Pleomorphomonas sp. PLEO: one gene and its partner. The protein of the gene in region 1 binds, or shares a complex with, the protein of each later gene. Links are inferred from orthologs where the notes say so. Each region holds a gene or a part of one and is shown in the gene's direction. Other genes may lie near its edges.

What was found.
Region 2: the proteins of hisF (region 1) and hisH are in contact, whole or in part, in a crystal structure (PDB 6RU0), measured with the Thermotoga maritima proteins. The link is inferred for Pleomorphomonas sp. PLEO from one-to-one orthologs. Residues at the interface, in WP_004080486.1 of Thermotoga maritima: Met1, Leu2, Ala3, Arg5, Ser40, Glu41, Asp45, Glu46, Ala70, Glu71, Ile73, Asp74, Ile75, Pro76, Phe77, Asp98, Lys99, Ser122, Gln123, Glu161, Thr195, Leu196, Asn247, Arg249, Glu251; in WP_004080484.1 of Thermotoga maritima: Asn15, Arg18, Arg22, Arg117, Leu118, Pro119, His120, Met121, Gly122, Trp123, Asn124, Asn134, Gly135, Tyr136, Tyr138, Val140, Tyr158, Glu180, Lys181, Ser182, Ser183, Lys184, Ile185.

The regions. Positions count from the first base shown.
Region 1 is NZ_CP166625.1:4,025,444-4,032,216, forward strand. Bases 3,821-6,773 are described here. They hold hisF (imidazole glycerol phosphate synthase subunit HisF), read left to right. Parts: upstream 3,821-4,885; coding sequence 4,886-5,662; downstream 5,663-6,773. Other genes in these bases: AB6N07_RS18650 (PAS domain-containing protein), read right to left, coding at 3,821-4,475; AB6N07_RS18660 (phosphoribosyl-ATP diphosphatase), read left to right, coding at 5,668-5,997; coaA (type I pantothenate kinase), read left to right, coding at 6,097-6,773. In the rest of the region: ATP-dependent protease ATPase subunit HslU, read right to left, coding at 1-1,287; ATP-dependent protease subunit HslV, read right to left, coding at 1,355-1,912; AB6N07_RS18645 (SDR family oxidoreductase), read left to right, coding at 2,067-2,939; more of AB6N07_RS18650, read right to left, coding at 3,000-3,820.
Region 2 is NZ_CP166625.1:405,534-412,342, reverse strand. The notes cover bases 1,949-4,937. They hold hisH (imidazole glycerol phosphate synthase subunit HisH), read left to right. Parts: upstream 1,949-3,113; coding sequence 3,114-3,761; downstream 3,762-4,937. Other genes in these bases: AB6N07_RS01645 (hypothetical protein), read left to right, coding at 4,623-4,925; hisA (1-(5-phosphoribosyl)-5-[(5-phosphoribosylamino)methylideneamino]imidazole-4-carboxamide isomerase), read left to right, coding at 3,758-4,492; AB6N07_RS01660 (DUF2628 domain-containing protein), read left to right, coding at 2,644-3,117; hisB (imidazoleglycerol-phosphate dehydratase HisB), read left to right, coding at 2,039-2,632. Also shown: tRNA epoxyqueuosine(34) reductase QueG, read left to right, coding at 1-359; AB6N07_RS01670 (MFS transporter), read right to left, coding at 337-1,761; AB6N07_RS01640 (ferredoxin--NADP reductase), read left to right, coding at 5,227-6,000; AB6N07_RS01635 (2-oxoacid:acceptor oxidoreductase family protein), read right to left, coding at 6,200-6,809. UniProt on the Escherichia coli protein: IGPS catalyzes the conversion of PRFAR and glutamine to IGP, AICAR and glutamate. The HisH subunit catalyzes the hydrolysis of glutamine to glutamate and ammonia as part of the synthesis of IGP and AICAR.

The DNA.
Region 1 (6,773 bases):
CCGGCTTAGGTCGGTGTTGCGGGCCAAGTCGCCGAGCGCTTTCCTCACCGCGTCTCCGTCGACGGTCACCGTCTCGCCGGATCGGTCGGGCGCCGAGAACGAGATCTCGTCGAGAATACGCTCCAGCACCGTCTGCAGTCGCCGCGCACCGATGTTCTCGACGGTGGCGTTGACGTGGACGGCGATCTCGGCAACGGCGTCGATGGCATCGTCGGTGAAGACCAGCGTCACGCCTTCGGTCTGCATCAGCGCCACATACTGTTTGATGAGGCTCGCCTGCGGTTCGGTCAGGATGCGACGGAAATCGTCCTTGTCGAGCGGCTTCAGCTCGACCCGGATCGGCAGTCGTCCCTGAAGCTCGGGCAGAAGATCCGATGGTTTGGCAACGTGGAAGGCACCGGAGGCGATGAACAGGATGTGGTCGGTTTTCACCGAGCCATACTTGGTGGAGACCGTCGTGCCCTCGATCAGCGGCAGCAAGTCACGCTGCACGCCTTCGCGCGACACAGAACCATCGCGACCGTCCTTGGCGCAGATCTTATCGATCTCGTCGAGGAAGACGATGCCGTTGTTTTCGACAGAGTCAATCGCCTCGGCAACGATCTTGTCTTGGTCGATCAGCTTGTCGGCCTCCTCGGCTGTCAGCAGATCGTGGCTGTCCTTGACGTTGACGCGGCGGGTCTTCTTCACACCGCCCATCATCTTCTGCATCATTTCGGAGAGATTGATGACCTGCCCGCCCGGCATGCCGGGGATCTCCATGCCACCCGCACCGCTGGCGGTCGCCGTCAGTTCGACCTCGATCTCCTTGTCATCGAGTTCGCCGGCCCGGAGCTTCTTGCGGAAAGCGTCGCGCGTCGATGGGCTCGCCGACGTACCGACCAGCGCATCGAGTACCCGCTCCTCAGCGGCGAGATGGGCCTTCGCCTCGACGTCCTTGCGGCGCTGCGCCCGGACAAGCGAGATGCCAACCTCGAGAAGGTCGCGGACGATCTGCTCGACGTCGCGGCCGACATAGCCGATCTCGGTGAATTTGGTGGCCTCGACCTTGACGAAGGGCGCGTTGACGAGCCGGGCGAGACGACGGGAGATTTCCGTCTTACCAACGCCGGTGGGGCCGATCATCAGGATGTTCTTTGGCAGCACTTCCTCGCGGAGCGAAGAGTCGAGCTGAAGACGGCGCCAGCGGTTGCGGAGCGCAATGGCGACGGCGCGCTTGGCGTCCTTCTGACCGACGATATGGCGGTCGAGTTCGGAGACGATTTCGCGGGGCGAGAAATCGGGCATGACTTTAATCCTTGGATGGAGCAATCCGGAGCGGCGCACGAGGGCCAGCGACCCGGACGGATGGAATTCAGGCCTTGGGCAGGCTTTCGACCACCACGTTCTCGTTGGTGTAGATGCAGATGTCGGCGGCAATCTTCATCGCCTTGCGGGCAATGGCTTCGGCGTCGCGATCACTGTCGGCGAGCGCCCGCGCGGCGGCGAGTGCATAGGTGCCGCCAGAACCGATACCGGCAATCCCGCCTTCGGGCTCCAACACGTCGCCGGTGCCGGTCAAGACCAAGGTTATCGACGCATCGGCGACGATCATCATCGCCTCGAGCTTGCGAAGATAGCGGTCGGTGCGCCAGTCCTTGGCGAGTTCGACGCAGGCGCGCATCAACTGGCCTGGATACTGCTCAAGCTTGGCTTCAAGTCTCTCGAATAGCGTGAAAGCGTCGGCGGTTGCGCCGGCAAAGCCAGCGATGACGTCACCGCGCCCGAGCGGGCGTACCTTGCGCGCCGTATGCTTGATCACCGTGGCGCCAAGCGTGACCTGCCCGTCACCGGCGATCACCACCTTGCCGTCCTTGCGGACCGATACGATGGTGGTGCCGTACCAGGTGGACGGGTTCGTATGTTCCATCATGAGATGCTCCTTGCGGCAACGGCATCCGCCCGTGGCGCGGAAACCGTCCCTGAATGACGCCTTTATGTAGGACAGAAATGCCTCTATGCAACTTGCCTCTGGCACAGCCCACATCACGGTTCCGAAACCGTCCCGACCGTCAGGAGATCTGTCGATGAAGCTCATGGCCTTCGGCCTCGGTTATAGCGCCAAGGCGGCCTTGCGCCGCCTCGCCCCGGAGGAGGCGCTTGGCACAACGCGCTCGGCGGCGAAGGCAGCTGCCCTCGCCCCGCTCGCCGACATGCACCTTTTCGACGGCTCTCGCGAGACGGCGGAAGCGCTGCGGCCGGCGCTGTCCGGTGTCACCCACATCTTGATCTCCATCGCACCTTCCGAGGGACCGGATGGCGGCGATCGCGTCTTGCCGGTGCTCGCCGAAGCGCTCGCCGGCGAGAAATCGCTCGCCTCCATCGCCTATCTCTCGACGGTCGGGGTCTATGGGGATCACGACGGCGCCTGGGTGGACGAGACCTCCGACTGCCGGCCGAAAAGCGCGCGGTCGGTGGCCCGGGTAAAGGCCGAAAACGAGTGGCTCGCCTTTGGCGCAAGCATCGATGTGCCAGTGGCTGTGCTGCGCCTTTCTGGGATCTACGGTCCGGGGCGCAATGGCTTCGTCAACCTCGCGGAAGGCAGTGCCCGGCGTCTCGTCAAGCCGGGACAGGTGTTCAACCGTATCCATGTCGAGGACATCGCGGCGGCCGTGGAAGGCGCTTTCGCTAAAAGCGCCAGCGGCCTGTTCAACATAACCGACGACGAACCGGCACCGCCACAGGACGTCGTCGCCTACGCCGCCGAGCTGATGGGGATGGCACCACCGCCCGAACAGGACTTCGAGACGGCCGAGCTGTCGCCCATGGCCCGCAGCTTTTATGGCGAAAACAAGCGGGTCGCCAACGGCCTGAGCAAGTCGGCGCTCGGGCTTGCCTACGCCTATCCCAACTATCGCGCCGCTTTCTCCCGCATGTGGGCGGAGGAAAGCTGGCGCTGAGTAGCAAACCGCCGTTGTCTATGGTCACGAGGGCGACTCGGATGATCGTAGAAAGGCCGTTCAGGCGAGCGTCGCCGCCGCCCTTTGCAGCTTGTTGGCGGCCTCGTCGATCGATTGCGTCGAGTGGCTGATGCCATCCAACGCTTTGGCGATCTCTTCGACGCCGCTCGCAGCCGTGTGCATGCTGCCTGACATGTTCTGCGTCACCGCCGCTTGTTCCTCCACGGCAGAGGCGATCGATGACGAGATGTCGTTGATGCGGCCAATGATGGCGGTAATGCCATCAATGGATTCGACCGCCTTTGACGAGATGGTCTGTACCGCCGCGATTTCACTGGCGATCTCATCAGTGGCGCGGGAGGTTTGGGCGGCGAGTTGCTTGACTTCCTGCGCAACGACCGCGAAGCCCTTGCCCATCTCGCCGGCGCGCGCCGCCTCGATCGTGGCGTTAAGCGCGAGAAGGTTGGTCTGGCCGGCAATGGTGTTGATCAACTCGACCACCTGGTCGATTTTCTGCGCCGCCACCGCCAGCCCGGAGACCACCTTGGTCGCCGTATCGGCCTGAGTAACGGCGTCTTGCGACACCGATAGGGCGACACTCACCTGACGACTGATCTCGGCGACGGAGGACACGAGTTCTTCCGCGCCGGCAGCCACCGCCTGCACGTTGGAGGCAGTCGTGCCGGCGGTGGAGTTGGCACCGGCCGCCTCGGCGTTGGAACGTGCGATCATGCCGGCCACTTCACCCAATTCCCGATTGATTTCGGTCTGGGCGGCCTGCCGCTTGCGCCGCCGTTCCATGACGGCGGTGATGTCGGTTGCGAATTTGGTGACGCGGATAAGCCGGCCGCTGAGATCGAAGATCGGATTGTAGGTCGCCTGCAAGAAGACGTCGCGATTGCCCTTGCCAAGGCGATGAAACTCATCCGACTTGAACTGGCCGGACCTGAGATCCTCCCAGAACTTCTTATAGGCCGGGCTATTGCGTTCCTCGGGCGTGACGAACATCGAGTGATGCTTGCCGACAATTTCCTCCGGCCGGTAACCGAGCGCCTTCAGGAAGTTCTCGTTGGCTTCAATGACGGTGCCGTCCGGCTCGAAGGCGACGACAGCCTGAGCGCGATTGATGGCATCGATCTCGCCCTGGACCCTGGCGTCTTTCAGCTTACGCTCCGTGACATCGGAGGCAAACTTGACGACTCGGTAGAGTTTGCCGGATTTGTCCAGCAGTGGATTGTAGGTGCCCTGGATCCAAACAGCGCGCCCCCCCTTGGCGACGCGCCTGAACTCCGCTGACATAAACTGCCCAGCCGAAAGATCCCGCCAAAACGCAGCATAGCTCGGGCTCTGAACTTCCTTGGGATCGACGAACATCGAATGGTGCTTGCCGACGATCTCGGCAAGCTCATAGCCCATGACCTTCAGGAAATTGGCGTTCGCGGTGATGACCTTACCGGTCGGATCGAACTCGATGACCGCCAGAGACCGATCGAGAGCCGCAAGGACTGCGGCCTCATGATTTGAAAAGGGCCACATAAATCCTTGCTCCCACCTTCTCCACCCGACCAACAGCACTTAACGATCATTTCAGAAATCGGCCGGTTCATATGCAACGCGCATACAATAAATGTGAACCAAAAATATCGGAAATGATCAGCCGTTACATTGGCTTGTCACTTAATCGGCTATTCATTTACGGATAGTTTATGCTACCTGCGATAACTGCATTTCATAAAGCATACTTTTGAGTGCCATTCGCCGCGGATCTCTTCTGAGGTCCTTGTGAAGACCTTTGGCAGGCGCAGTCTGACGTACACTCGCCCCCCAACGCGTTGCACGGATTTACATGCCTCCCGTCCGCCGCAGATCTGTCCGGCTCCGTGGGACTGGCATCCATCCGTGGAGCCGTATAAGAAATGGGCGCCTTTTTAATTTCGGTGGCCCCAATGCTGAAAGCGCGCGTCATCCCCTGCCTCGACGTCAAGGACGGCCGGGTGGTCAAGGGGGTCAATTTCGTCGACCTTATCGACGCCGGCGATCCGGTTGAGGCCGCCGCCGCCTATGACGCCGCCGGCGCCGACGAGCTCTGCTTTCTCGACATCACCGCAAGTCACGAGAATCGGGGCACCCTTCTCAATGTTGTCAGACGTACCGCCGAGCGCTGCTTCATGCCGGTGACGGTTGGCGGTGGCGTTCGTTCGGTCGAAGACATCCGGGAGCTGTTGCTGGCCGGTGCCGACAAGGCCTCCATCATGTCGGCCGCCGTACGCGATCGCGACCTGGTGCGCCGCGCCTCGGAGAAGTTCGGCGACCAGTGTATCGTCGTCGCCATCGATGCCAAGCGCGTCTCTTCGGACGATGGAAAGCCGCGCTGGGAAGTGTTCACACACGGCGGCCGGCAGGCGACCGGTATTGACGCCGTCGAATATGCTCAGGAAGTCGTATCGCTCGGCGCCGGCGAAATCCTGTTGACCTCGATGGACCGCGACGGCACTAAGATCGGCTTCGATCTTGAGCTCACTCGTACCATTGCCGACGCGGTGTCGGTCCCGGTGATCGCCTCCGGTGGCGTCGGAACGCTGGACCATCTTGTCGAAGGCATCCGCGACGGGCATGCCGGCGCGGTGCTTGCCGCGTCGATCTTTCACTTTGGCACCTTCACTATCGGCGAGGCCAAGGCGCATCTCGCCGCGGCCGGCGTTCCCGTCCGCCTCCAAGGATGAACGGCATGGCTGACAGCATCTTCACGCTTTCCGACCTTGAACTGATCGTTGCCGATCGCCTCAAGAACGGGGATGCCTCCTCCTACACGCGCAAGCTGGCTGAAAAGGGCCCCGCCAAGGCGGCGCAGAAACTCGGCGAAGAGGCGGTGGAAACCGTGATCGCCGCTGTTTCTGGCGATGCCGACGCTCTGATCTACGAATGCGCCGACCTTCTCTATCATCTCGTCGTGGTGCTGGCGCTCAAGGGTGTGCCGCTCGATGACGTGCTCGCCGAACTCAAGCGCCGCACGGCACAGTCCGGATTGCAGGAAAAGGCCAGCCGCCCGGTCGACTGACCTTAAGACCATGGCGCGCCGGCATTAGCCGGTGGCCGATTTCCCGCCATGCATCTGAAACCAGCGGTTCGCCAGACAGCGATCCGGAGACGGTGACGAATGGAACAGTTCGCGCGGAAAGCGCTGTCGCCTTATGACGTCTACACTCGAGCCGACTGGGCCGAACTCAGGGCCGGCATGCCGGTGACGTTGACACTCGACGACGTCATTCGACTGCGCGCCCTGAACGATCCGGTGCAACTCGACGAAGCGTCCGACATCTTCCTGCCGCTCGCTCGCCTCCTGTCACTTTATGTCGAATCGGCACAATCGCTGCATTCTTCGGCTCGTCGCTTCCTGGGGCGTTCCGACACCAAGAAACCCTTCATCATCGGCATCGCCGGTTCGGTAGCCGTCGGCAAATCGACGACGGCGCGTATCTTGAGGGCCATGATGTCGCGGTGGCCGTCGTCGCCGAAGGTCGACCTCGTCACCACCGACGGCTTTCTGTTTCCAAACGCGGTGTTGCGCGAAGAAGGCCTGATGGAAAAGAAGGGCTTCCCGGAAAGCTACGATCGGGCGGCGCTGCTCTCCTTCCTCACCGACATCAAGGCCGGCAAGCCGAATGTCTGGGCACCGGTCTATTCGCATCTGGTCTACGACATCGTGCCGGATGAGCGCATCGTCGTCGATCAGCCGGATATCCTGATCCTCGAGGGGCTCAACGTCCTTCAGACCGGCAAGCTGCCACGCGACGGGCGCGGCATTCCCTTCGTTTCCGACTTCTTCGATTTCTC
Region 2 (6,809 bases), 3.6 Mb from region 1 along the record:
ATCGCATCTATGGCTGCGATGATTGCCTGGCCGTCTGTCCCTGGAACAAGTTTGCGAGCGAAGCTGCCGAGATGAAGCTGAGACCGCGCCCGGAGCTGACGGCGCCGTCGCTCGCCGCTCTCGCGGCACTGGATGACGCGGCCTTCCGTGCATTGTTCGCCGGATCGCCGGTAAAGCGCATCGGCCGGAATCGCTTCGTCCGCAATGTCGCGATCGCCATCGGCAACTCCGGCGACCCGGCGCTGATTCCGGCGTTGGCGCCACTTGTCGAAGATCTCGATCCGATTGTCGCTGAGGCTGCAAGATGGGCGCAGGATCGCCTTCTCCCGCTGGACGCTAGCGATCGCCGGCTCCGCTGACCTCTCGGCCGAAAGCGTCGGGTACTCGAAGCGCTGTGAGGGTGCCGACCAGCGCCAGCGCCGCCATGATCCAGAACGTGCCCTGAAGTTCGCGGAGGCCTATTTCCTCACTACCCATGGCGGCTTGCAGGGCCGATAGGCTGAACGCGGCAACCGCGACACCGGCGGCTTGCGTCGCCTGTTGCATCATGGCGATCAGGTTGGAGGCATTGCCGCGCTCGGCACCGGGTACGTCGGCGAAAGCCAATGCCGTCAGCGTGGTCAGTTGCACCGAGCGAACGCTGCCGGCAAACAGCAGGATCAGCACCACCAAGAAAGGCTGGTCAAGCGAGCCGACCAGGGCGCAGGCCACCATCGACAGAGCCACCAGTACGCCGTCGCCGATGAGCAATCGGCGGAAGCCGAACCGCCGCATCAGCGGCGTGGTAATGAACTTGATGCCGAGATTGCCGACGAAATAAACCAGCACCCATAGTCCGGCCGATGCCGGCGATAGTCCGAAGCCAAGCTGGAACCACAAGGGAAGCAGGAACGGTGCCGCCGAGAACAGTACGCGATAAAGACCACCGGGATGAAAGGCATAGCTGAGGCTGGGCCGCGACAGCGCGGCAAGCGACAGCAGCGGTTCCGGATGGCGCCTCAGATGGCGGATGGCAGCGATACCGAGGAGAGCGCCGACGCCGATCATCGTCAGCGCTATGGTCCGCTCGCTTCCAGTCTCTGCCGAGCGCTGGAAGCCGGACAGCAGCGCCGTCAGGCTAGTAGCGCACAGAAGGAAGCCGACGACATCGAGCCGCCGGGGGCTCGTCTCGCGCTCGTTCGGTACCAGACGGAGAATTGCCAGCATCCCGCAGACGCCAAGGGGTAGATTGAGCCAGAAGTTCCAACGCCAGCTCAGATGCTCGGTGATGAAGCCGCCGAGCACCGGCCCCACGATCGGCGCCATCAGGGCTGGCCAGACCATCAGTGCCGTGGCGCGCACGAAGTCCGCCCTGGCGGCTCGACGCATCACCACCGCCGTGCCGACTGGCAGCAACAGGGCGCCGCCGACCCCTTGCACCACCCGTGCGAAGATCAGTTCCGGCAATGTTTGACAGAGCGCGCACCACACTGATGACAGCGTGAAGGCCACCAGCGCCGCCACCAGTACGTCGCGCGCTCCAAACCGGTCCGACAGCCAGTTGGCGAGGGGCGAAGCGGCGGCTGCCGCCAGCACGTAAGCGGTAACCGCCAGCGATAAATCGATCGTCGTTACGCCAAAGGCGTGCGCCATCGTCGGGAGTGACGTGTTGATGATGGCGCTATCGAGGATCTGCATGAAGCCGATCGCCGCCATGGTAAGCGCGATCGCCGGCGAATAACGGGTGAGAGCTACAGCGGGAAGGACAGGCGTATCAGTCATCGGAAAGGGCAAACGAAAAGGCGGACGATGAAGCCAACCGCCACCGGACGTCCGCTGTCCAGGCGGTTGCCGCGCGTAGCGGCATCGGCACTTCTCATGCGGCATCGAGTGCTAAAAGGACAGGCCGGATCCGGCATGTCCTATTCACTGTTCGGTGAAATGCAACCTGGGCTCTTGTTAGGAGGGCACGGTCCCCCAAGGGCGGCATTTCCCGTTTTCATTTCTTCCTGCCCCTGATAGAAGCCCATTATTCCCGCCGCAGGAGTGACAGCGAGCCATGCGCACGGCCAGCCTCAGCCGCTCGACCCGCGAAACCGAGATCTCCGTCCGCCTCGACCTTGACGGTCGCGGCGAGGCTGACATCTCGACCGGTGTCGGCTTCTTCGACCACATGCTGACGCAGATCGCCCGCCATGGTCTGATCGATCTTGAAATCAAGGCGAAGGGCGACCTTCACATCGATGATCACCACACCGTCGAGGATGTCGGCATCGCACTCGGCCAATGTTTTCGCAAGGCACTGGGCGACAAGGCGGGCATCAGCCGCTATGCCGATGTGACGGTGCCGCTCGACGAAGCATTGTCCCGCGTGGTTGTCGATATCTCCGGCCGACCGTATCTGGTCTTCCGCACTGTCTTCCACGCGCCGAAAATCGGCAGCTTCGACACACAGCTCGTCGAGGAATGGTTTCGCGCCTTCGCCATGCAGGCTGGCCTGACGTTGCACGTCGAGACCTTCTACGGATCGAACGATCACCATATTGCTGAAAGCTGCTTCAAGGCACTGGCCCGCGCTCTGCGCCTCGCCGTTGCCGTCGATCCGGCTCAGGGCGGTCGTGTACCGTCCACCAAGGGTGTGCTCGAAGCCTGACGGAGGCATTGATGGCCATCTACAGTGTTCACCTGCCGCGCAACGCCGCGCCGGACGTCGCAGCCGACCGCTCCATCTTCGTGCGCGATGGCTTTGCCTTCTGGGCTCTGCTGCTTGGACCTCTGTGGTTCCTCAGATATCGCGAATGGCTCGGCCTTGTTGGCTGGCTGGTGCTCGCCACGCTGATTACCGTTTCCGAACGCTGGCTCGGGCCGGTGACCAGCGGTGGTTTCGAGCTGATCCTGGCGCTTGCCACCGGCGTCGCCGCCAATGACATCCGCCGTCTGACACTGGCGTTGCGCGGGTTCCGGGAAAGCGTCGTTGTCGAAGGGCCGAACCGTGAGGCGGCCGAACGACGCTTCTTCGATACTTGGCTTGCCCAGCCTCGTCCGACTTCGCCGCCGGTACCGCCCGTTCTTCATCCTGCGAGGAGTGTCCCACCGGGCGTCCTCGGCCTCTTCCCCGAAAGCGGAGCGCGGCCATGAGTGTTGCCATTATCGATTATGGGTCAGGCAATTTGCGGTCGGCTGCCAAGGCTTTCGAGCGGGCTGCCCGTGACGCCAATGACGCGACGATTGTGGTCACGGCCGATCCTCATGCCGTTCGCACCGCCGACCGCGTCGTGTTGCCGGGTGTCGGGGCCTTTGCCGATTGCAAGGCAGGTCTCGCCGCCGTTCCAGGCATGATCGAAGCGTTGACCGAGACGATCATCGAAAAAGGGCGGCCGTTCCTTGGCATTTGCGTCGGCATGCAGCTGATGGCGCGACGCGGCCTCGAGAAGACGGTGACCGAGGGTCTCGGCTGGATCGATGGCGACGTTGAACCTATTAGACCGGCCGATCCGGCGCTCAAGGTGCCGCACATGGGCTGGAACACCATCGATCTCATTCGGCCCCATGCTCTGCTGGAGGGGCTGCCGACCGGCGAGAAAGGCCTCCATGCCTATTTCGTTCACAGCTACCACATGACGTTGCGCGAAGCCGACGCCCTGGTTGCCGTTGCCGACTACGGCGGTCCGGTTACCGCCATGGTTGGTCGCGACAACATCGTCGGTACTCAGTTTCATCCCGAAAAGAGCCAGACGCTCGGCCTCGGCCTTATTGCCAACTTCCTGAGGTGGCGCCCGTGATCCTTTACCCCGCCATCGATCTCAAGGACGGCGCCTGCGTTCGGCTGAAGCTTGGCGATATGAACGCCGCCACCGTCTACAACGCCGATCCGGCCGCCCAAGCTCGTGCCTTCCGCGATATCGGCTTTCCGTGGCTGCATGTCGTCGATCTCAACGGCGCCTTTGCCGGTCGTTCGGTCAATGGTGAGGCCGTCGATGCCATTCTCGCGGCCGTGGCATCCGGCATGCGCGTCCAGCTTGGTGGCGGCATTCGTGATATGGCGGCCATCGAGACATGGCTGAGCAAGGGCATTTCCCGCGTCATTCTTGGAACGGTGGCCTTGCGCGATCCGGAGCTGGTGAAGACCGCCGCGAAAGCCTTTCCAGGCCGCGTTGTGGTCGGCATCGACGCCCGAGGTGGCAAGGTGGCTGTGGAAGGGTGGGCGGAAAGTGCTGAGCTCACCGCTGTTGAACTGGCCGGCCGCTTCGAGGATGCCGGGGTGGCCGCCATCGTCTACACCGACATCGATCGCGATGGCGTGCTGAAAGGGCTCAACCTTCCCGCGACGCTGGCACTCGCCCGTGCCGTGTCGATTCCTGTGATCGCCTCAGGCGGTCTCGCCTCGATGGCGGACATCGAGGCGCTCTGTCAGCCGGAGGCCGCGGTCCTCAACGGTGCCATCACCGGCCGAGCGCTTTATGACGGTCGCCTCGACCCGCGCGCTGCTCTTGCACGCCTGGCCGAAGTTTAGTCTGCCGTGACATCATAGCTTCGTGACAACAGCTCGCGGCAAATTCAATCAAAATTGAGCTATTGTTGTAAGCTGGTCCTAAGCGCGAGCTGCCATAATCCGGGTATTGGGCTTTGTCCGGAGTATGGCCATGCTGTTCATTATCGCGATGTCGGGTTTGGTAGGGTTTGTCGCCGGTGTGAGAGTGCGCCTGGTCCCACTTATCTTCCTGGCAGCGGTCGTGGCCTGTGGCGCAGCAGTGGGTGCCACCACGCTGGCGTTGCCCGGATGGCAGATCGCTCTTTCGATCGTGCTTGCCGTAACCGCATTCGAGCTTGCCGCTTTCGCCGCCTTGTCGGTACGGGTCGGCCTGTCGCGTTCCGTCACCGAGCCGCAAAAGGCGAGCGCCAAGTCGGCTCGGCCGGCTCGGGCCGGTGCAACAGCCGCCCACTGAGTGGCGTGCGAGCTAAGTTGGAAGGGGGTAACGCCCCGTTGCCAGTCTTCAGTCGCCTGGGACGCAATCCTGCCATGCAGTCCGGTCGGCAGCTTTCGGCGGTTTTTTCCTTGGAATGACTGGAATTTGCAACTCGTTTGCTTCATCTAGAAAGGCAGAGGGTGTTATCACCTGCACGCGGTGAGGCCTATCGATGCGGACTCGTGTCGGTTGGCTGCATATGCACTGGCAGAGGAAGCCGATTTTGAACGCCTATACCTCCACCGTTGCGACCGGCGCCGAAGGCGCGCAGGCCTTCCCAATTCCCGACAACGTCTATGCCGAAACGGTGACAGAGGTTCGCCATTACACTGAGCGGCTGTTCCGGTTCCGCACGACGCGCCCGGCCAGTTTCCGCTTCCGTTCCGGCGAGTTCGTGATGATCGGCCTGCCAAATGCCGAACGCCCGGTATTTCGGGCCTATTCGGTTGCCAGCCCCGCCTGGGACGATGAGCTTGAGTTTTTCTCCATCAAGGTGCCGGGCGGTCCGCTCACCGAATATCTGCAGAAGATCAAGGTTGGCGACACCATCCTGATGCGCAAGAAGCCGACGGGAACGCTGGTGATCGATGCGCTGTTGCCCGGCAAACGGCTCTATCTTCTGTCGACCGGCACCGGTCTTGCTCCCTTCGCCAGCCTCATCCGTGATCCCGAGGTCTACGAGAAGTTTGATGAGGTCATCCTCGTCCAGACTTGCCGCGAGGTTGCCGAGCTCGCCTATGCGCGTGAGCTCCAGGACGAGGTGGTCAATCACGAATTCCTTGGCGAACTCGCCGCGGGCAAGCTCCGCCTCTATGATGCGGCGACGCGCGAGCCGTATCCGCGCGAAGGTCGCATTACCGATCTCATCGATTCCGGCAAGCTATTCTCCGACCTCGGCGTCACCCCCTTCGATCCGTCAACCGACCGCGCGATGATTTGCGGCTCGATGGCGATGATCAAGGACACCAAGGACCGGCTGGAGCATTTCGGCCTTGTCGAAGGGGCCAACAACGCTCCCAACACCTTCGTCGTCGAGCGTGCCTTCGTCGGTTGAGTGTTGGCTTCGAGCAATAAGCGTAACAAAAAGGGGCGTCCCTCGCGGGCGCCCTTTTCATTTGTCATGTTGAGGGCTTAGGCGGACTTCAGCGTGGCGATGAAGCCGGCGACATTCTGCTTCAACCACAGACCATCCCAGAAATAAAAAAGGGCCGCCGGTTGCCCGGCGGCCCGATTAGCTTGGATCCAGAGGCCGATTACTCGGCAGCGCTGGTGGCCGAGCCCTTCAGCGTCTCGATCTCAGCGAGAGCTTCGTCGTAGCGGCTCTGCAGGGTATCGAGTTCGGCCTGATGGGCTTCGTCGAGCTTGGCAGCGTCGATACCGGCGAGGTTTTGCAGCGTGCGCCAGAAGCGGCGGCGCCCTTCGACCAGGAGAACGATCTGGGCCGGCACCGGGAAGCGGATCAGCTTGCCCTTCTTGACTTCCCAGATGAACGGGATCTTGCCGACCCGCTCTTCGTCGCTGAGGTCGATGTAGTCCTCGATCGACACGGCGTTGTTGACGTCATCGGCAAGCGGCTTGCCGGTGAACTGCTTCTTGAAGCGGCCTTCCTGGTGAGCGAAGTGAGCCGGGGTAAGCGGCACTTCCTTCGTCTGCTCGTTGCCGTCGGCGTCCTTGTAGGTGAGGACGAGGGTCGTCCAATCCTGCTCGACGTCGGGGTTACCATCCACCGAGAAGCGTTCCTTCAGCACCGACCCACCGTCCGGATTATGGACGTAGACCGGGCTGACGCGGCTCTCTACGGCGAGGCGCGCATGCTCGCTCGACACGTCGTCACCAATGCCCTGCTCGCCCTGACAGGGCGTA